Regions from separate parts of the Saccharothrix australiensis genome, predicted to be linked through region 2. Evidence: riboswitches for the same ligand, from Rfam matches in the RefSeq annotation. Region 2 holds a riboswitch; each other region holds the start of a gene.
The links. A riboswitch is a leader RNA that binds a small molecule or an ion and turns the genes downstream of it on or off. The one in region 2 is predicted to bind glycine.
Positions count from the first base shown of each region.

Region 1: it holds a riboswitch for glycine, as region 2 does, so the genes downstream of both, gcvH (glycine cleavage system protein GcvH) here and gcvP (aminomethyl-transferring glycine dehydrogenase) in region 2, are expected to answer to the same signal.
Region 3: it holds a riboswitch for glycine, as region 2 does, so the genes downstream of both, gcvT (glycine cleavage system aminomethyltransferase GcvT) here and gcvP (aminomethyl-transferring glycine dehydrogenase) in region 2, are expected to answer to the same signal.

Region 1 covers NZ_RBXO01000001.1:7,180,229-7,187,251, reverse strand. The annotation lists gene C8E97_RS30545 (hypothetical protein) at 1-59, opposite strand, end outside; gene ald (alanine dehydrogenase) at 493-1,599, opposite strand; glycine riboswitch at 1,867-1,958, shown strand; gene gcvH (glycine cleavage system protein GcvH) at 2,100-2,480, shown strand; gene C8E97_RS30530 (L-serine ammonia-lyase) at 2,486-3,850, shown strand; gene C8E97_RS30525 (hypothetical protein) at 4,122-4,520, opposite strand; gene C8E97_RS30520 (glutathione peroxidase) at 4,779-5,264, opposite strand; gene C8E97_RS30515 (ABC1 kinase family protein) at 5,274-7,023, opposite strand, start outside.
Region 2 covers NZ_RBXO01000001.1:6,185,283-6,192,305, reverse strand. The annotation lists gene clsA (cardiolipin synthase ClsA) at 67-654, shown strand; gene gcvH (glycine cleavage system protein GcvH) at 694-1,095, shown strand; gene garA (glycogen accumulation regulator GarA) at 1,209-1,673, shown strand; gene ftsR (transcriptional regulator FtsR) at 1,670-2,584, shown strand; gene C8E97_RS26105 (bifunctional nuclease family protein) at 2,728-3,201, shown strand; gene C8E97_RS26100 (MerR family transcriptional regulator) at 3,770-4,336, shown strand; glycine riboswitch at 4,413-4,503, shown strand; gene gcvP (aminomethyl-transferring glycine dehydrogenase) at 4,665-7,023, shown strand, end outside.
Region 3 covers NZ_RBXO01000001.1:6,467,706-6,474,728, reverse strand. The annotation lists gene C8E97_RS27320 (acyl-CoA dehydrogenase family protein) at 1-216, shown strand, start outside; gene C8E97_RS27315 (CaiB/BaiF CoA transferase family protein) at 216-1,346, shown strand; gene C8E97_RS34955 (hypothetical protein) at 1,888-2,049, shown strand; gene C8E97_RS27310 (helix-turn-helix transcriptional regulator) at 2,239-2,727, shown strand; gene C8E97_RS27305 (hypothetical protein) at 3,195-3,551, shown strand; gene C8E97_RS27300 (DUF3817 domain-containing protein) at 3,574-3,876, shown strand; glycine riboswitch at 3,945-4,032, shown strand; glycine riboswitch at 4,034-4,119, shown strand; gene gcvT (glycine cleavage system aminomethyltransferase GcvT) at 4,227-5,327, shown strand; gene glyA (serine hydroxymethyltransferase) at 5,337-6,602, shown strand; gene C8E97_RS27285 (hypothetical protein) at 6,695-7,023, opposite strand, start outside.

The DNA of each region.
Region 1 (7,023 bases), 990 kb from region 2:
ATCGACCGGTCCCGCCCGAACGGGTCGTGACAGTCGATCCACCCCTGCGGTTCAGCCATGTGCGCTCCGATCGGAGGGTCGCGGCGGCGCGTGGGCAACGCCACGCGGTGTGGGCGGACCCGCGGCGCCGTGGTGTCCGTCCGCCTTGTCCATCGGCCGACCGGGGGTCGTGACTTACCCGTTACGCGACGAATTCACTCGTTTGCTTGAGGCGGGACACGCACGGTGGTCCGCAAGGTGGAGAAATGTGAGTCAGATGGGCGGGGCGGCTGGGCACGGCACCCCGTTCCCGGCTAGGATTGGCGGTGCGGCCCGCTCCCAGTGACCCCCAGGCTGGTTGAGCGGGCCGCCTTTCTGCGTCCGGGGCCTGGTCCCGACCTGCTCCGCACCGGTCCCACCCGGTCCGAAGTGGCCGGCGGACCGGCGTCGGCCCGGCCCGGACGTGCGCGAAGGGGCGCCCACCGTGGTGGACGCCCCTCCCGAGGTCCGATCTCAGAGGTCGATCGGGGTGTGCGCGAGGCCGTGCGCCTCCGCGACCGGCTGGTTGGTCAGCAGGCCGTCGTGGACGTTCAGGCCCAGCGCGAGCGACTTGTCCGCGCGCAGCGCCGCCTCCCAGCCCTTGTCGGCCAGCGCCACGGCGTAGGGCAGGGTCACGTTCGTCAACGCGTAGGTGGACGTGCGCGGCACCGCGCCCGGCATGTTCGCGACGCAGTAGAAGACCGACTCGTGCACCTGGTAGGTCGGGTCGGCGTGCGTGGTCGGTCGGGAGTCGGCGAAGCAGCCGCCCTGGTCGATCGCGATGTCCACCAGCACCGAACCGGGCTTCATCCGCGCCACCAGCTCGTTGCTGACCAGCTTGGGCGCCTTCGCGCCGGGCACCAGCACCGCGCCGATGACCAGGTCGGCCTCGCGCACGGCCTGCTCGACCGAGAAGCGGTTGGACGTGACGGTGCGCAGCTGCCCCCGGTAGAGGGCGTCGATGTGGCGCAGCCGGTCGACGTTGGTGTCCAGGATCTCGACGTCCGCGCCCAGGCCGGCGGCGATGGTGGCCGCGTTCAGGCCCGCGACGCCGCCGCCGATCACGACCACCCGCGCCGGGTGCACGCCGGGCACGCCGCCGGGCAGCACGCCCCGGCCGCCGGACGGCTTCATCAGCGAGAACGCGCCGACCTGGGGCGCGAGCCTGCCCGCGACCTCGGACATCGGGGCCAGCAGCGGCAGCGCGCCGCTCGGCGCCTGCACGGTCTCGTAGGCGATCGCGGTGGTGCCCGAGTCGAGCAGCGCCTGCGTCAACGGCTGGTCGGCGGCCAGGTGCAGGTAGGTGAACAGGGTCTGGCCCTTGCGCAGCAGCGGGTACTCGCGCGCGATCGGCTCCTTGACCTTGAGCACCAGGTCGCCCTCGCCCCACACCTCCTCGGCGGTGGCCAGGACCTTCGCGCCGGCGGCCAGGTACTCGTCGTCGGTGATGGCCGACCCGAGACCCGCGCCCGCCTCGACGTACACGTCGTGGCCGCGCTGGGTCAGCTCGTGGGCGCCCGCCGGGGTCAGCGCGACGCGGTATTCGTGGTTCTTGATCTCGCGAGGTACTGAGATCCGCACGGTGGGGCTCCTTCAGCCGTTGTTACGCCCAAAGGTCCGGTACCGCCATCCGGCTGTCATCGTGCGGGCGGTACGAACCGCCACCCGCGCGGTTGTGCCGCCGGCACAACCGGTGCTGCCCGAACGGACAACCGGGCCCCACCCGAACGGACAACCGGACCTGTCCGCGGCGACCGTCCGGGCGCGCGTTGACACCCGTCGTGCCGGGGACTTAGCGTGCTCGCGTTCGCCCAACTCAACATCGGCCGCGGTGCCCCGTGCGGCACCGGAACCCGGGCGGGAGAGCCTCCAGCGTCGTTGGAGCGCCGAAGGAGCAAGCACCCCGCACACTCTCAGGCAACGAGAACCGCTCGGGCGAGGCGACTCTGGAAAGCGTGCTCGCGCGCACCCACGGTGCAAGCCGGACCGATCGACGGCACGACCGTCGTGACGCCGGCGAAGCTCTCAGGTCCCAGGACAGAGAGGGGGACCTGGACCGCGTGGACCGAGGAGCTGACGACGTGAACCTTCCGGACAACCTGCTGTACACCCCCGAGCACGAGTGGGTCGACTGGGCGCCGGGTACCCAGGACCCCGTGGCGATCGGCATCACGTCCTACGCGGCGGAATCCCTCGGCGACATCGTCTTCGTGCAGCTGCCCGCCGTCGGCGACCGCGTGAAGTCCGGCGACGTGTGCGGCGAGCTGGAGTCGACCAAGTCGGTGAGCGACCTGTACGCGCCGGTCAGCGGCGAGGTCGTGGAGGTCAACACGGCCGCCGTCGACGACCCGTCGCTGATCAACAACGACCCGTACGGCGGTGGCTGGCTGTTCAAGGTCGCCGTGGAGGACGCCTCCGGCCTGCTGACCGCCGCGAAGTACGCGGAACTGACCGGGGACTGAGCGCCGTGGCCATCAGCGTCTTCGACCTGTTCTCCGTCGGCATCGGGCCGTCCAGCTCGCACACGGTCGGCCCGATGCGCGCGGCGACGATGTTCGTGGCGCGGTTGGGCCATCGCGTGCGGGAGGTCGACCGGGTGCACGTCCAGCTGTTCGGCTCGCTGGGCGCGACGGGCCACGGGCACGGCAGCCCCAAGGCCGTGCTGCTGGGCCTGGAGGGGCACCGGCCGGAGGACGTCGACCCGGCGGTCGCCGACACGCGCGTGGCCGAGATCCGCGCGACGAGCCGGCTGCTGCTGGGCGGCGTGCGGGAGATCCCGTTCACCGAGGACACCGACCTGGTGATGCACCGCCGCAAGTCGCTCCCGCTGCACCCCAACGGCATGAGCTTCGCCGCCTACCGGGGCGACGAGGTGGTCGACGAGGCCGTGTACTACTCGGTCGGCGGCGGGTTCGTGGTGGACGAGACGGCGACCGGCGCGGACCGGATCAAAGCGGACGAGACCAGGGTCGCGCACCCGTTCAAGACCGGTGACGAGCTGCTGGCGCGCACCCGCGAGACCGGGCTGTCCATCAGCGAGGTCATGCTGGCCAACGAGACGTCGTGGCGGTCCGAGGCGGAGGTGCGGTCCGGGCTGCTGCACATCTGGGCGGTGATGCAGGAGTGCGTCGACCGCGGCTGCTCGCAGACCGGTGTGCTGCCGGGCGGTCTGAAGGTGCGGCGGCGGGCGGCCGAGATGCGGCAGCGGCTGGCGTCCGAGCACTACGCCACCGACCCGCTGCGCGTCATGGACTGGGTGACGCTGTTCGCGCTGGCGGTCAACGAGGAGAACGCCGCGGGCGGCCGGGTCGTGACCGCGCCGACGAACGGCGCGGCCGGCATCGTCCCGGCGGTGCTGCACTACTACACCCGGTTCGTGCCGGGCGCGTCGGACGAGGGCGTGGTGCGGTTCCTGCTGACCGCGGGCGCGGTCGGCGTGCTGTTCAAGGAGAACGCGTCGATCTCCGGCGCGGAGGTCGGGTGCCAGGGCGAGGTGGGTTCGGCGTGCTCGATGGCGGCCGGCGGCCTGGCCGAGGTGCTGGGCGGCTCGCCGGAACAGGTCGAGAACGCCGCCGAGATCGCGATGGAGCACAACCTCGGGCTGACGTGCGACCCGATCGGCGGGCTCGTGCAGATCCCGTGCATCGAGCGGAACGCGCTGGCGTCGATCAAGGCCATCACCGCGGCCCGGATGGCGCTGCGCGGTGACGGCTCCCACTTCGTGTCCCTGGACAAGGTCATCAAGACCATGCGGGAGACCGGCAAGGACATGAAGGTCAAGTACAAGGAGACGGCACGCGGCGGTCTTGCGGTGAACGTGATCGAGTGCTGAGGGGGAGTGGCGAGGGAGTAGGGGGAGGGGCAAGGCAGTAGGGGTGAGGCGGGGGCGGTGAGACAGTGACTAGAGCTGTGTTTGATTTGCCTCGGCTTCGCCTCGGCGGCTCGGCCGCCCTGTGGTCGGGCCGTCGCGCCTGATTTCCCGCCGATCCAAAAGCGTGATCGGCGGGAAATGAGGCGCGACAACCCGACGGCGGCCTCGCGCGGTGCGGGAGCGAGTCGGGGGTGAGTGCGGCGACTTGGTCTGAGGTGCGGGAGTGGTTGGGCTAAGCCCTGCGGTACACCGAGACGTCGTCGCGCCACACGCCCTCGACGTCGGGTGCGGACTGGACGATCGTCATCTCGTCGGGTGAGCCGAGGATGCGCCAGGCCCTGGCTGCCTCGTTCTCCCCGTCGAACAGGACGGTGCACAGCGCGTTCGGCTCGACGATCGTCCGGACGCGGTCGTACGTGCCCTCCAGCGCGGTGTCGCCGGTGAGGCTCAGCCGGTACTCGATGTGGATCGGCTCGTCGGTGCCGCCGACGCCGTCGATCACGGCCACCAGCTCGTCACCGTCGAGCCGCAGCTCGTAGTGCCCCTCCTTGGGCGGCACCCCGCCGGAGTAGGCGGTACGGGCAGGGTCGAGCACCCACCGGCCGAGGAACGGCTCCAAGTCTTCAAGCATGACCACACCCTGCCGCGCTCCGGGACCTCGCACAACCGCCTCCCAGCCGCCTCTCCACCCGCGCCCTCCGCCCCCCGCAAGACCAGTCGCGGCCCTCACCCCCTACCTGTTCCCGCGCCGCGAGGCCGCGTCGGGTTGTCGCGCCTCATTTCCCGCCGATCACGCTCTTCGATCGGCGGGAAATCAGGCGCGACGGCCCGACAAAATGGCGGCCGAGCCGCCGCGACGAAGTCGCGGCAATCCAACACAGCGGCAAATTCAACACAGCACCCGCTCGATCGCCTCGATGACGGCCTCGTCCTCCGGGTCCGTAGTCGGCCGGAAGCGGGCCACCACCTCGCCGTCCCCGGACACCAGGAACTTCTCGAAGTTCCACTTCACGTCGCCCGCCTCGCCGTCGGCGTCCGGGTGCGCGGTCAGCTCGGCGTACAGCGGGTGGCGGCCGGGGCCGTTGACCTCGATCTTCTCGAACATCGGGAACGTCACGCCGTAGGTCGTGGAGCAGAAGGTCGCGATCTCCTCCGCGGTGCCGGGCTCCTGGCCGGCGAACTGGTTGCAGGGGAAGCCGACCACCGAGAAACCCGCCGCGCCGAAGCGCTCCTGGAGCCGCTCCAGGCCGGCGTACTGCGGCGTGAGGCCGCACCGGGACGCCACGTTGACCACCAGCAAAGCCTTACCGCGCAACGGTCCCAGGCTGCTCGGCGCGCCGGCCAGGGTGCGGACGGCGATGTCGTGGATGCTCATGCGCACAGCCTACGTGCCGGCGCGCGGCCGGAAGACGGTGACGACCACCCGCAGGCCCAGCAGCACGCTGATCACCAGCAGGTGGTAGCCGAACACCTGGTACAGCGTGATGTCCGGCGCGACCTGCGGCCCGCCGTCCGCCGCGAGCAGCAGCACGGCCATCAGGCCGGCCGTCGCGCCCAGCACGGTCAGCATGACCTGGTGCAGGATGCCGACCACGAAGGAGCGGTCGCGCTCGTCCGCGAACAGCCTCAGGTTCAGGCCCAGCCGGCCCTGCTCCAGGGCGCTGGAGATGCGCTCGGCCCGGCGCGGCAACCGCCTGAGCATCGGCAGCACCGAGTACAGCTCCTCGGTGAGGGTGCGGCGCACCGACTCCGGCGTCAGGCGCTCGCTGAACTGCTTCTCCGCGAACGCCCGCGACTCGACCACGATGTTGAACCCCGGCGACAGCGCGCCCAGCGTGCCCTCCGCCGTGGCCAGCGCGCGGAAGACGGCGGCGATCTCCGGCGGGATGCTCAACCCGTACCGGTAGACGAGCGCGAACAGGTCGCCGAACATCTCGACGTCCGGCCGCATCCCGGCGCCGAGGTGCCGGGCCATGAACTGGCCGAGCGCCCGTTCCAGCTGCTGCTCGTCGATCTCGTCGGGCCGCGCCACGAGTTCCAGCAGCGCGTCCCGCAACCCCGCCGGGTCGCCGCGGTCGACGGACAGCAGCAGCTTCCCCAGCGCGGAGCGGAGTTGCGCGTCGATCCGGCCCACGGACCCGAAGTCGAGCATCCCGAGCCGGCCGTCGCCGAGCACCATGATGTTGCCGGGGTGCGGGTCCGCGTGGAACACGCCGTGCAGCATCACCTGGCGCAGCAACGCGTCCAGCAGCACCCGCGCGAGGGCGTCGCGGTCGACGGAGTCCAGCGCCGCCGACCGCACCGGCACGCCGTCGAGCCGTTCCATCACCAGGACCCTCGCCGTGCACAGCTCCTGGTGCACCCGCGGCAGCACGACCGACGTGCCCGCCGACGCCGACCGCACGGCCGTGAGGTTGCGCGCCTCCACGCGGAAGTCGAGTTCCTCGCGCAGCGCGGCGGCGAAGCCCGCCGCGAGGTCCCGCACGCCGATCGCCCTGCCCCACCGCGTGCGCTCGTGCAGCGACGCCGCGATCCGGGTCACGATGTCCAAATCGCCCTCCGCGACCCGCCGCACGCCGGGCCGCTGCACCTTCACCACCACGTCCTCACCGGACTTCAGCCGCGCCCGGTGCACCTGCGCCACGGACGCGGCGGCGATCGGCGTCTCGTCGAACTCCGCGAACACCTCCTCGGGCGCGCCGATCTCGGCCACCAGCACCTGCCGCACCGCGGGCCAAGGTGCGGCGGGCACCTTGTCCTGCAACAGGGTCAGCTCGGCGACGACGTCGGCGGGCAGCAGGTCCGGCCGGGTGGACAGCACCTGGCCGAGCTTGACGAACGTGACACCGCCCTCCTCCAGCGCGAGCCGCAGCGACCGCGCGACGCCGGTGTCGGTGCGCTCCCGGCCGCGCAGGTACGGCCCCAGCCCGTGGCGGAACGCGATGGCGGTGATCCGCGAGTACCGCCGCGCGCGGGCGACCCGCCTGCGCAGCGCGCCCCACCACTCGGTGGGCGGCGGCACGGAGCCGGTCGGCACGATGATCTCGGCGAGCGTCAGCAGCGCGATCACCACGAGCAGCGCGATACCGAGTTGGACGGTGCCCAGCGCGCCGGTCGTCTCCGGGCTGGGCATC
Region 2 (7,023 bases):
TTCAGCGCCGACCCGCCCGGTGAGCCCGCCGTACCGCGCCGGGCCGGGCCCAAATACAGTTCCGGTGTGCCGCGAGATCCCGCCGACCGGCTGCTGACCATCCCGAACGCGCTCAGCGTGCTGCGGCTCCTCGGCGTGCCGCTGTTCCTGTACCTGCTGCTCGGCCCGCACGCCGACGGCTGGGCGCTGGTGGTCCTGGTGGCGGCGGGGCTCTCGGACTGGCTGGACGGCAAGGTCGCGCGCTGGCTGGACCAGATGAGCCGCCTGGGCGCGCTGCTCGACCCGGCCGCCGACCGCCTGTACATCCTGGCCACGCTCGTGGCGTTCGTGGTGCGCGACATCGTGCCGTGGTGGGTGGCGGCCGTGCTGGTGGGCCGCGAGCTGGTGGTCGGCGCGTGCCTGCCGGTGCTCCGGGCGCGCGGCTACGGCCCGTTCGAGGTCAGCTACCTCGGCAAGGGCGCCACGTTCAACCTGCTGTACGCGTTCCCCATGCTGCTGCTCGCGCAGGGCACGTCCACCGCCGCCCAGGTCGCCCGGCCGGTGGCCTACGCGTTCATGGTGTGGGGCAGCGCGCTGTACCTGTGGTCCGGCGCCCTGTACGTCTACCAGTTCTTCCTGGCGCTGCGCAGACCGCCGGGGGTCGCGCCGGTCTGAACCGGTCGTGGGAAGATCCGGCAGCGAAGATCCACCGTCATGAAGGAGCGCACCGCGGTGATTCCCGAGGAGCTCAAGTACACCGAGGAACATGAGTGGGTGCTGCGCACCGGTGAGGACACCGTGCGCGTCGGCATCACCGACTACGCCCAGGAGCAGCTTGGTGAAGTCGTGTTCGTCCAGCTCCCGGAGCTCGGCGAGCAGGTGACCGCGGGCCAGACGCTCGGTGAGGTGGAGTCCACCAAGAGCGTGTCGGACCTCTACGCCCCGCTCGCGGGCGAGGTGGTGGCCCGCAACGACTCGCTCGACCAGCAACCGGACCTGGTCAACACCGACCCGTACGGCGAGGGGTGGATGGTGGAGCTGCGGTTGGCGGACCCCGCCGCGGTCGACGACCTGCTCGACGCCGCCGCGTACCAGGAGCTGGCGGCCGCGGAGTGACGTCGATCTTCCGGAAGCTCTTCGGTCGGTGGGGGAGCCGCTCCTCGGACCAGGGGTCGGGCACGATAGGTTCTAGCGGTCTCGACGGTTCCAGCAGCAGGAGGAGAGCTCAGGTGAGCACGAACGACGGGCCAGGCGTTCCGCCCGAGCAGTCCCCGGAGCGGACCTCCGTTTTCCGGGCGGACTTCCTCGCCGAGGTAGAGGGCGCCGAAGCGCCCGCCCAGGAGCCGGCGGTCGCCGGCGTCGACGCGCTGCCGGCGGGGTCCGCCCTGCTCGTGGTCAAGCGCGGTCCGAACGCGGGTTCGAGGTTCCTGCTGGACCGGGACACCACCAGCGCGGGCAGGCACCCCGACAGCGACATCTTCCTCGACGACGTGACGGTGTCCCGCCGGCACGCCGAGTTCCGCCGCGAGGGCGGCGAGTTCGTGGTGATCGACGTGGGCAGCCTGAACGGCACCTACGTCAACCGCGAGCCCGTCGACCAGGCGGTGCTCGCCAACGGCGACGAGGTGCAGATCGGCAAGTTCCGCCTCGTGTTCCTGACCGGTCCGGGCGCCGGGGGTCAGGGGGCGCAGTGACGGCGGCCGGGCGGCCACAGCGCGGGGGTCTGAGCATCGGCGCGGTGCTCGCGCAGTTGCGATCGGACTTCCCCGACGTCACGATCTCCAAGATCCGTTTCCTGGAGTCGGAGGGCCTGGTCCGCCCGGCGCGCACTGCCTCGGGGTACCGGCAGTTCACCGCGGCCGACGTCGAGCGGCTGCGGTTCGTGCTGGCCGCGCAACGTGACCGGTACCTGCCGTTGAAGGTCATCAAGGAGCACCTGGACGCGGTGGACGCGGGCGGGTCCGCCCGCGCGTTGCGCGCGGTCGACGGGGTGGCTGCCGGTGGTGCGGCCGCGGTCGGTGCGTCGGCGCTCGGTGCGGCTGCGGACGGTGTGGCGGTCGACGGCGCGGTGGTCGATGGCGCCGCGGTGGCCGGTGGTGCGTCGGCGGTCGGTGGTGTGGCGGCCGGTGGCGTCCGTGCCGGTGTCGGTGGTGTGTCCCCGATGAGGCAGGTCGTGGAGCCGCCGGCGGGGCAGTCGTCGTTCCCGGCGGGGTTGTTCGCGGACCAGTGCGCGGCCCGGTTCGCGGCGCCGGCCGGGTCCCGGATCAGCCGGGAGGAGCTGCTGGCCCGGTCCGGGCTCGACCCGTCGGTGCTCGCCGAGGTGGAGCGGGCCGGCCTGATCAGGGCCGGTGTCTACGACCAGGACGCGGTCCAGGTCGCCCTCACCGTCCGGGCCATGACCGAGCGCGGGCTCGAACCGCGCCACCTGCGCGCGTTCCGGGCCGCCGCCGACCGCGTCGTGGGGCTGGTCGACCAGGTCGTCCCGCACCGGGCGGGCGCGGACGAGGTCGCGCGTGAAGTCGCCGCGCTTTCCGTAACGCTGCACACACTGCTGGTGAAGACGGGCCTCCGCGACGTCGCAGGTGGTCGGGTTTCGCCCAGGTGAAGCCGTGTCCGCATTGTGATCCGGTGGTACCCGGTGGTTGCGCACAGAGCCCGCTTGGCGGGTAGCGTCGAAACTGGAGATGGGAGATCCTCGTTCGGAACGGGGACGCCAGAATTTCAGCGCGCTGAGGGAGGCGAGACCCGATGAGCGAGATGCGCGTCGTGGGCGTGCGGGTGGAACTGCCCGCCAACCAGCCGATCCTGCTGCTGCGCGAAACCGAGGGGGAGCGCTACCTGCCGATCTGGATCGGGTCGGTCGAGGCCACCGCCATCGCCCTGGAGCAACAAGGCGTCCGGCCCGCGCGGCCGTTGACCCACGACCTGCTCAAGGACGTGATCGGGGCGTTGGGGCGGCAGCTGGAGCAGGTCCGGATCACGGACCTCCAGGAGGGCACCTACTTCGCCGAGCTCGTGTTCGACGGTGACGTCCGGGTGTCGGCCAGGCCCAGCGACTCGGTCGCGCTGGCCCTGCGGATCGGGGTGCCGATCCACGCCGAGGAAGCCGTGCTGGCGGAAGCCGGCCTGATCATCCCGGACGAGCAGGAGGACGAGGTCGAGAAGTTCCGCGAGTTCCTCGACTCGGTGTCGCCGGAGGACTTCCGCGGCGCGGACACGTGAGGCCGGGGCTGCCGGGCTCGGCCGCGTGAGGTCGGTATCGCGGCCCGGTGAGGGTTCGGTGCGGCAGGGTGTCGAAGCGTAAAAGCGTCCTCGCCGGACGGGCAGGCCATACGGGGAGAACACGGAGCCGGAGGTCTGCGCGGGCGGCGCGCGGCGCGCCGAGGGCGTGTTGCCGGCGGGGCGCCTGGCGCGGCAGTGGTGTGGGTGGGTGACGGAGCGGGGACCACGGGGTGCCGGTCCATCCGCGAAGTGGAGCGGCCCCCCGTGGCGTGTGCGGTGCGTTGTGGATCAGCCCCGCGTGCCACCCCCCGGTGTCACACCTCTGGATTACACAACGTCAGTGGTGTTGCGCTAAACGATCACTAAACGTCACCCGAATGGCTTACATCGGCCGACTCTCTCAACCTCAGGTTGAGGTTGAGGTGCGACACGCTCAGCGCGTCGCGTTGACCTGCCCCCTAGGCGGTCTTACCGTCGAACTCAGGTGAATTGCCACGGTGTGATTCGAGCACCGCTGGCGGCTTCACGTTGGTCGCCGGCTGTGCAGCCGGACCGAGGGGAGGCAGGCGTGGTCGAGGAAGCGCCCATCCGGGCCGGGACCGGCGAACAGGGTGAGCTGTTCCCGGACTCCTCGCTGCCGGACGAACTCGTCGGCTACCGGGGGCCCGCCGCGTGCCAGATCGCCGGCATCACCTACCGCCAGCTCGACTACTGGGCCCGCACCGGACTGGTCAACCCGACCATAAGGAGCGCGCACGGGTCCGGCAGCCAGCGGCTGTACTCGTTCAAGGACATCCTCGTCCTGAAGGTCGTCAAGCGGTTGCTGGACACCGGGGTCTCGTTGCAGAACATCCGGGTCGCCGTCGACCACCTGCGGCGGCGCGGGGTGCAGGACCTGGCGCGCATCACGTTGTTCAGCGACGGCACGACGGTCTACGAGTGCACCTCGCCGGAGGAGGTCGTCGACCTGTTGCAGGGCGGGCAGGGGGTGTTCGGGATCGCGGTCAGCGGCGCCATGCGGGAGATCAGCGGCACGATCCACGAGTTCCCCGCCGAGCGCGCGGACGGCCTGGAGGTCGACGAGGCGCCCAACGACGAGCTGTCGCGGCGGCGGCGCACCAGGGCCATCGGGTGACGCGCCCGCCTGAGATCCGCGTCGCCTCCGCGGCTTCGCGGTCCGGCCCGCCGGGTACCATTCGCGGGTAGTCGCTTTATCCCGTGCGGGAGAGTCCGAGTCCGTCTCGGCGCCGAAGGAGCAAATCCTCCCCGGAACCTCTCAGGCGCAAGGACCGCGCGGGTGAGACGCCTCTGGAAAGCGGGTCGGGCCACCGACCCCGCCGACGGTGCAAGCCCGCACGCCGGGTGAAGCTCTCAGGCGCCCGGTTCGGGCGGAAGACAGAGGGGGAGGGCAACGGCACCAGTGTTTCCGCAGAAGGAAACGGCCCGGCCCCGGAGGCGTATCAATGACGCAGGACCGCATCCCCCTCGCTGCTCTTGAGCACGGCACGCCGTTCGCCGACCGCCACGTCGGTCCCCGACCCGCCGAGTTGGCGCGGATCCTCGACGTCATCGGCGTCGGGTCGTTGGAGGAGTTGGCGCAGCGCGCCGTGCCGGAGTCGATCCGCGAGCGGGACCTGGTGCTGGGCCTGCCCGCGCCGGCCACCGAGACCGAGGCGCTGGCCGAGCTGCGCGCGCTGGCGTCCCGCAACCGCCCGCTCAAGCAGATGATCGGCCTGGGCTACCACGGCACCGTCACGCCGCCGGTGATCCGCCGCAACGTGCTGGAGAACCCGGCCTGGTACACGGCGTACACGCCGTACCAGCCGGAGATCTCGCAGGGGCGGCTGGAGGCGTTGCTGAACTTCCAGACCGCGGTGGCCGACCTGACGGGCCTGCCGCTGGCCAACGCGTCCATGCTGGACGAGTCGACGGCCGCCGCCGAGGCGATGACGCTGGTCCGCCGGGCGGGCAGGCACAGGTCGAACCGGTTCGTGGTGGACGTCGACACGCTGCCGCAGACGCTGGCCGTGATCGGGACCCGCGCCGAGCCGCTGGGCATCGAGGTGGTCACCGCCGACCTGTCGCAGGGCCTGGAGGGGCTGGGGCTGGGCGGCGACTTCTTCGGCGTCCTGCTGTCCTACCCCGGCGCGTCCGGCGTGGTCCGGGACCAGGCGGCGCTGGTCGAGGAGATCCACGCGGCCGGCGCGCAGGTCGTCGTCGCGGCGGACCTGCTGGCGTTGACGCTGCTGCGCCCGCCCGGCGAGATCGGCGCGGACGTCGTGGTGGGCACGAGCCAGCGGTTCGGCGTGCCGATGGGGTTCGGCGGGCCGCACGCCGGGTACATGGCGGTGCGGCAGGGGCTGGAGCGGCAGCTGCCGGGCAGGCTCGTCGGCGTGTCGGTGGACGCGGACGGCTCGCCCGCCTACCGGCTCGCGTTGCAGACGCGTGAGCAGCACATCCGCCGGGAGAAGGCGACCAGCAACATCTGCACCGCCCAGGTGCTGCTCGCGGTGATGGCGTCGATGTACGCGGTGTACCACGGGCCGGAGGGGCTGGCGGCGATCGCGACCCGCGCGCACCGCATGGCGACCGTGCTGGCCGCCGGGCTGTGCGAGGGCGGCGTCGAGGTCGTGCACGGCGACTTCTTCGACACCGTGCGGGCACGGGTCGAGGGCCGGGCCGCCGAGGTCGTGGCCGCCGCCCGCGACCTGGGCGTGAACCTGTGGCAGGTGGACGCGGACGTCGTCTCGATCGCGTGCGACGAGACCACGACGCGCGACGACCTGTCGGCGGTGTGGAAGGCGTTCGGGGTGACGGTGTCCGACGTCGACGGGCTGGACGCCGACACGGCCGACGGCATCCCGGCGGACCTGCGCCGCACCTCGGACTACCTGACCCACCCGGTGTTCCACGCGCACCGCTCCGAGACGGCCCTGCTGCGCTACCTGCGGGCGCTGTCGGACAAGGACGTGGCGCTGGACCGCAGCATGATCCCGCTCGGCTCGTGCACCATGAAGCTCAACGCCACGGCCGAGATGGAGCCGGTGACGTGGCCGGAGTTCGCCGAGCTGCACCCGTTCGCGCCCGCCGAGGACGCGGCCGGCCTGCTGTCGCTGGTGCGGGACCTGGAGGCGTGGCTGGCCGAGGTCACCGGGTACGACGCGGTGTCGTTGCAGCCCAACGCGGGCAGCCAGGGCGAGTTCGCGGGCCTGCTGGCGATCCGCGCCTACCACCGGTCGCGGGGCGAGGCGCACCGCGACGTGTGCCTGATCCCGTCGTCCGCGCACGGCACGAACGCCGCGTCGGCGGTGATGGCGGGCATGAAGGTCGTCGTGGTGAAGTGCGACGACCGGGGCAACGTCGACCTGGACCACCTGCGCGAGACGGTCGGGGCGCACCGCGACGACCTCGCCGCGATCATGATCACCTACCCGTCGACGCACGGCGTGTACGAGGACACCGTGCGCGAGGTGTGCGGGCTGGTGCACGACGCGGGCGGCCAGGTGTACGTGGACGGCGCGAACCTCAACGCGCTGATCGGCCTCGCCCGATACGGCAAGTTCGGCTCGGACGTGTCGCACCTGAACCTGCACAAGACGTTCTGCATCCCGCACGGCGGCGGCGGCCCCGGTGTCGGCCCGATCGGCGTGCGCGCGCACCTCGCGCCGTTCCTGCCCAACCACCCGCTCCAGCCGTCGGCGGGCCCGGCGACCGGGGTCGGCCCGATCAGCGCCGCGCCGTGGGGTTCGGCGTCGATCCTGCCGATCTCGTGGGCCTACGTGCGGATGATGGGCGGCGACGGCCTGCGCCGGGCGACGCTGA
Region 3 (7,023 bases), 280 kb from region 2:
CTGGCGGGCCGGCTGGACGTCCCGACCGCGGCGATGGCCAAGTGGTGGGCCACCGACCGGCTGTGCGCGGTGGTGGACGAGTGCGTGCAGCTCTTCGGCGGCTACGGCTACATGACCGAGTACCCGATCGCGCGCGCGTGGGCGGACGCGCGCGTGCAGAAGATCTACGGCGGGACGAACGAGATCATGAAGGAAATCATCGCGAGGTCGCTCTAGTGGGCGGGCCGCTGGCGGGGCTGCGCGTGGTCGAGCTGGCGGGCCTCGCGCCCGCGCCGTTCGGCTGCATGGTGCTGGCCGACCTCGGCGCGTCGGTGGTCCGCGTCGACCGGGTGTCGGGCGGCGCGGCCGTGCCCGGCGACGTGCTGGGGCGCGGCCGGCGCTCGATCGGGCTCGACCTGCGGCGACCGGAGGGCGCGGACCTGCTGCTGCGCCTGGTCGAGCGGTCCGACGTGCTGGTGGAGGGCTTCCGGCCGGGCGTGGTGGAACGGCTGGGCGTCGGGCCCGCGCGGTGCCTGGCCCGCAACCCGCGCCTGGTCTACGGCCGGATGACCGGCTGGGGCCAGGACGGGCCGCTGGCCGGCCGCGCCGGGCACGACATCGACTACGTCGCCGTGGCGGGCGCGCTGGAGCCGATCGGCCGCGCGGGCGCGCCGCCCACCGTGCCGCTCAACCTCGTGGGCGACTTCGGCGGCGGCGGGCTGCTGCTCGCGGTGGGCGTGCTCGCGGCCCTGTATGAGCGGGAGCGGTCCGGGCGCGGCCAGGTGGTGGACGCGGGCATGGTGGACGGCGCGGCGCTGCTGACGACGTTCCTGCACGGCATGAAGGCCGCCGGGGCGTGGCCGGGCGGGCGTGGCGCGAACCTGCTCGACGGCGGCGCGCCGTTCTACGACGTGTACGAGGCGGCGGACGGCCGGTACGTGGCCGTCGGGGCGCTGGAGGACGGGTTCTACGCGGAGCTGCTGGCCGTGCTGGGGCTGGCCGGCCCGGACCTGCCGGACCGGCGCGACCCGGCGGGGTGGCCCGAGCTGCGCCGCCGGATCGCCGCGGCCGTGGCCACCCGGACGAGGGACGAGTGGGCGGCGCTGGCGGAGGGCACGGACGCGTGCCTGGCGCCGGTGCTGACGCCCGAGGAGGCCGCCGGTCACGCGCACAACGCGGCGCGCGGCACGTTCGTCGAGGTCGGGGGCGTGACGCAGCCCGCGCCCGCGCCGCGGTTCGACCGCACCCCGGCCGGGACGCCCACCGCGCCGCCGTCGGTCGGGCAGCACACGGCCGAGGTGCTGGCGGAGCTGGGGCTCGCCGGGCCGGAGGTCGAGGAGCTGCGCCGCGCGGGCGTCGTGGGGTGAGCGTCGTGGGGTGAGCGTGGTGGGGTGAGCGTCGTCGGGGGAGCGTCGTCGGGTGAGCGCGCCGCGCCGGCGTGGTCGGGGCAGGGGTCGGGGGCGCGGTGGCCGTGCCGCGCCCGCGTTGTCCGGGTGACGGCGAGGTGACCGGAAAATGGCCGCGTTAAATCGCCGGGGGCGCGCGGTGAATAAAGGGGACGGCCGGTGTCGACCCGATGACGCTCGGTGCGTGGGTCGGGCGCATGTGGGTGACCGGCGCGAGGTGCGGAGAAGTCGGACGATGTGGCGGAACCTCGGTGCTCGTGCGAGGGGGAGTGGGCGAGTGGCCCGTACCTTGGACATCGGCCGGGGCCCCCGAGTCCTTGATCGTCCGTTCGGGTGACTGAGCGCGCCGGCCGTGCGTGGCGCAGCGCTCGCCGCACCGCCCGACCGTGGGATCAGGGCGCGTCCTGCCGTCATCGTCCGGGTGAATGAGGGAGCATGGCACGTGACGCGGTGGGCACGACGCCCGCCGGCCGGGCACCTGTGAACGGACGGAGAGGGACTCGTGAACGTCAAGAAGGTGGTGACGCTGGCGGTCGTCGCGCTGCTGCTGTTCCTCCTGATCACCCAGCCCGACCAGTCCGCGGACGCGGTCAAGACCGCCATCGGCTGGCTCCGCCAGGGCGCGGAGGCGATCATCACGTTCGTCCGGAGCCTCTTCGGCTAGCGCGCCGCGCGGCCCCGCCGACCCGGTCACCATCGGTGACGATCGGCCGTCCGCGTTGGACCGTCCGGGTGGAAAGAGGGCTATAACGCGCTGGTAACAGGGTTTTTGACAATCCGGGGTCTAGCGGTTGTCGGTACCCGCTAATACGGTGCGCTGCATTGGCTGATCTTCGACCGACGAGGAGGCAGAATGGTCGAGGACTCCGGAGTCGACGAGCTGCTGCGGCAGTGGGCGGCTGAGCGCTCGGACGACGCCGAGCTGCAAGAGGTGAACCGGATCAAGGACGAGTGGCTGGCCGAGGCCCCGCCGCCCGCGCCGGGCATCCCCTCGCAGCGGGCGAACGGCGGGTCGCGCGGACTGGTTCGGGTCGAATCCGCTGACCCGGCGTACGTGGCGGCGATGCGGAAGCGGGCGCCCGAGGTGCCCGAGGTGCTGCTCGCGGCGGCCGCCAGCTACTGGCAGCTGGTGGGCGACCTGTCCGAGGCGGAGCTGTGGTGGGACGCGGGCATCAGCCCGCTCGACCAGCGCGCTCTCGACTACCGGGCGGCCGGGCTCACGCCCGCCGACCTGGGACGTCGGCTCGGGCCGATGACGGTGCTCCAGCACCTGCGTCGGGGCAGTGCGGCGGCCTGGTGCGTGGCCAGGTTGCAGCGGCAGCGCCGGGACGGCGTCGCCTAGGTCCGGGCGTCGCGCCGCTCGCGGCGCGACGTGCGCACGGAGACGTGGGCAGGACCAGCACCAGACCGGGAGGGCGGGCTCCTGTGCCGGGAGCCCCTTCCGACGGGTGACGGCCACCCGGCGCGCCACGAAGTACGCTGGGAGCCGTGTCCACCCCACCACTCCCGCGCGAGGCCCCGCCGGCAGGCCGGGACCCCGCCGGCGGTGAGCACGCGCCCAGGCCGGACCGCGCGGCCGACGCCCGCGCAGGCGACACCCGCGCCACCGGGACCCGCGCCACCCGCACCGGTGTCGCCGGGACCGGTGTCGCCGAGACCCTCGCGGCGCACACCAGCGCGGCCCGCGGCGGCGACGTCGGGACCGGTGACGTCGAGGCCGGTGACGTCGAGGCCGGTGACGTCGAGGCCGGTGACGTCGAGGCCGGTGACGTCGAGGCCCGCACCACCGCGCGCCGCCTCGGGACACCGCTGGCCATCGCGGTCGTGTGCCTGCTGTCGCTCGTCGTGTGCTGCGGCCTGGCCTACTGGCAGTGGGAGCGGTTCTCCGAGGCGGGCGGCACGTGGCAGAACCTCGGGTACGTCTTCCAGTGGCCGCTGTTCGGCCTGTTCCCCGCGTTCATGGTGTGGCGGATGCGCAGGCTCGCCGCCCGCCGCGACGCGGGCGACGCCGCGCCCGGACCCGCGCCGGCCGCCCCGGAACGGGTGATCACCGAGCGGGTGGTTACCGTGGACGCCGTCAGGACACCCGCGCACGACGACGAGGACGACGAGCTGGCGGCGTACAACCGCTACCTCCGGGAACTCCACGCGCGGGACCAGCGGTGAGCGAAGGCAGGTCGGTAGGGCGATGAGCGGTGCGTTGGGCCGGTTCCGGTTCATGGCTTACGTGGTCGGTGTCGGCCTGCTCGGGCTCGTGGTCGCCATGTTCGTCAAGTACCTCGGCGACAACCCCGGCATGATGGCGGTCGTCGGCCCCGTCCACGGGTTCCTCTACGCCATCTACCTGGTCCTCACCGTCGACCTGGCGCTCAAGGCGCGCTGGTCGCTCAAGGGCACCGCGCTGGTGCTGCTGGCGGGCACCATCCCGTTCGTGTCGTTCTACGCCGAGCGCAAGGTCGTCGAGAGCGTCCGGGCGGAACGCGCCCTGTGACCGGCTCCCGGTTGACCGCGCCCGCCGGGCCCGCCTAGCGTCTGGCGGTACCAACTGAACACGGCCGTCGATGTCGCGCGGGAGAGTCCCCACCAGGGGCGCCGAAGGAGCAACTCCTCCCCGGAATCTCTCAGGCACAGCTACCGCCCGACGAAGGCAACTCTGGAAAGCAGGCAGCACGCCTCGCCCACGGTGCAAGCCGCGCTACCGCGGCGAAGCTCTCAGGCCCATGACAGAGGGGGAGGCTCACTCAGGCGAGGAGTCTCCCGATGGACCGTGTCATCCTTCGTAGCGGCAGGCCGACCGACCAGGTCGGCGTCACTGCCGTGCCCGCCACCAGGGAGGACCCCGTGGAAACCCGCCGGACGCCGCTGCACGCCGAGCACGAGGCGCTGGGCGCCCAGTTCACCGACTTCGCGGGCTGGCGGATGCCGCTGCGCTACGACAGCGAACTCGCCGAGCACCACGCCGTGCGCACCTCGGCGGGCCTGTTCGACCTGACCCACATGGGCGAGATCGTGCTCACCGGGCCGGAGGCGGGCCGCGCGCTGGACCACGCGCTGGTCGGCCACGCGTCCGCGATCGGCGTCGGCCGCGCCCGCTACACCATGATCTGCGCGGCCGACGGCGGCGTGCTCGACGACCTGATCGTCTACCGCACCGGCGAGCAGGAGTACCTGGTCGTCGCGAACGCGTCGAACGCGGCGGCGGTGCACGAGGAGCTGGTCGCGCGGGCGAAGGGCTACGACGCCGCGGTCGAGGACCGCTCCGCCGACTACGCGCTGCTGGCCGTGCAGGGCCCGAAGGCGACCGCGATCCTGGCCGGCCTGACCGGCACCGACCTCGCGGCGGTGAAGTACTACGCGTCCTACCCGACCGAGGTGGCGGGCAGGCCCGCGCTGCTCGCCCGCACCGGCTACACCGGCGAGGACGGGTTCGAGCTGTTCCTCGCGCCCGCCGACGCGCCGCACGTGTGGGGCGCGCTGCTGGCCGCGGGCGCGCCGCACGACCTCAAGCCCGCCGGCCTCGGCTGCCGCGACACGCTGCGCCTGGAGGCCGGGATGCCGCTGTACGGCAACGAGCTGACCGCCGCGCGCACCCCGTACCACGCGAACCTGGGCCGGGTCGTGAAGCTGGACAAGCCCGAGGACTTCGTCGGCCGGGACGCCCTGGCGGCGGTCGCGGAGCAGGGCGTGGACGCCCGCCTGGTCGGCCTGAAGACGACGTCCCGCCGCGCGCCCCGGCACGGCTACGCGGTGCTGGACGCGGCGGGCGCGGTCATCGGGGAGGTGACCAGCGGCGCGCTGTCGCCGACGCTGGGCTACTCCGTGGCCCTGGCCTACGTGCCGCCCGCGCACGCCGAGCCCGGCACCGAGCTGGCCGTCGACATCCGGGGCAGGCAGGAGCCCGTGGAAGTCGTCGCGCTGCCGTTCTACAAGCGCAACTCGTAGGGAGACCACATGTCCGAGCACTTCAACACCTCCCTCGCGGAGTTCGACCCGGAGGTCGCCGAGGCCGTCGCCGCCGAGCTCGGCCGGCAGCAGGGCACCCTGGAGATGATCGCCTCCGAGAACTTCACCCCGGTGTCGGTGCTCCAGGCGCAGGGCTCGGTGCTGACCAACAAGTACGCCGAGGGCTACCCCGGCCGGCGCTACTACGGCGGGTGCGAGCACGTCGACGTCATCGAGCGACTGGCGATCTCGCGGGTGAAGGAGCTGTTCGGGGCGGCGTTCGCGAACGTGCAGCCGCACTCGGGCGCGCAGGCCAACGCGTGCGCCATGTTCGCCCTGCTCAAGCCCGGCGACACCATCCTCGGGCTGGACCTGGCGCACGGCGGGCACCTCACGCACGGCATGCGGATCAACTTCTCGGGCAAGCTGTACGACGTGGTGCCGTACCACGTGTCCGATGTGGACGGTCGGGTGGACATGGCCGAGGTGGAGCGGCTGGCCGCCGAGCACCGGCCGAAGCTGATCGTCGCGGGCTGGTCGGCCTACCCCCGGCAGCTGGACTTCGCGGAGTTCCGGCGGATCGCCGACTCGGTCGACGCCTACCTCATGGTGGACATGGCGCACTTCGCGGGCCTGGTCGCGGCCGGCCTGCACCCGAGCCCGGTGCCGCACGCGCACGTCGTCACCACGACGACGCACAAGACGCTGGGCGGCCCGCGCGGCGGCGTGATCCTGACCAACGACGCCGACCTCGCCAAGAAGATCAACTCGGCGGTGTTCCCCGGCCAGCAGGGCGGGCCGCTGGAGCACGTGATCGCGGGCAAGGCGGTGGCGTTCAAGCACGCCGCGTCGCCGGAGTTCGCCGACCGCCAGCGCCGCACCGTCGAGGGCGCGCGCATCCTCGCCGACCGGCTGTCGCGGCCCGACGCGGCGGCGGCCGGCGTGAAGGTGCTGACCGGCGGCACGGACGTCCACCTGGTGCTGGTCGACCTGGTGGACTCCGAGCTGGACGGCAAGCAGGCCGAGGACCGCCTGCACGAGGTGGGCATCACGGTCAACCGCAACGCGGTCCCGAACGACCCGCGCCCGCCGATGGTGACCTCGGGCCTGCGGATCGGCACGCCCGCGCTGGCCACGCGCGGGTTCGGCGCGGCGGACTTCACCGAGGTGGCCGACATCATCGCGGCGGCGCTCCAGCCGTCGCCGGACCTGGCGGACCTCCGCGCGCGGGTCGAGGTGCTGGCGGCCAAGCACCCGCTGTACCCGTCGCTGTAAGGCTCCTCGCGGCAGGCGTGGTCCCCCGGCTCGGCACCGAGCCGGGGGACCACGCCGTTCGAGGGGTGCGCATCGCCCTTCGGGCGGGGGGATCACGCCGTTCGAGGGGGTCCGGCGGGGGGATCACGCCGGTCGAGGGAGTCCTTGTCGAACCGGTACAGGGTGCGGCCCGCGCCGTCCGGCACGACCTCGCCCATCTTCGGCACGCTCTTCGCCACGAGCGTCACCGGGGGTGCTTCGGCCGGTGCGGCGGCGGGTTCGGGCGCGCCGGACCGGGTCGCGGCGGGTTGCCGCGCGGCTCCCGGCACGTCGGGTCGCGGCGCGGCGGTTTCGGGCGCGGCGGGTCGCGGCGCGGTGCGGCCGGCGGGGGTCGTGGCGGCAGGCGCGGCCGGGGCGTCGGGGTAGCCGGCGCGGGCGGCGG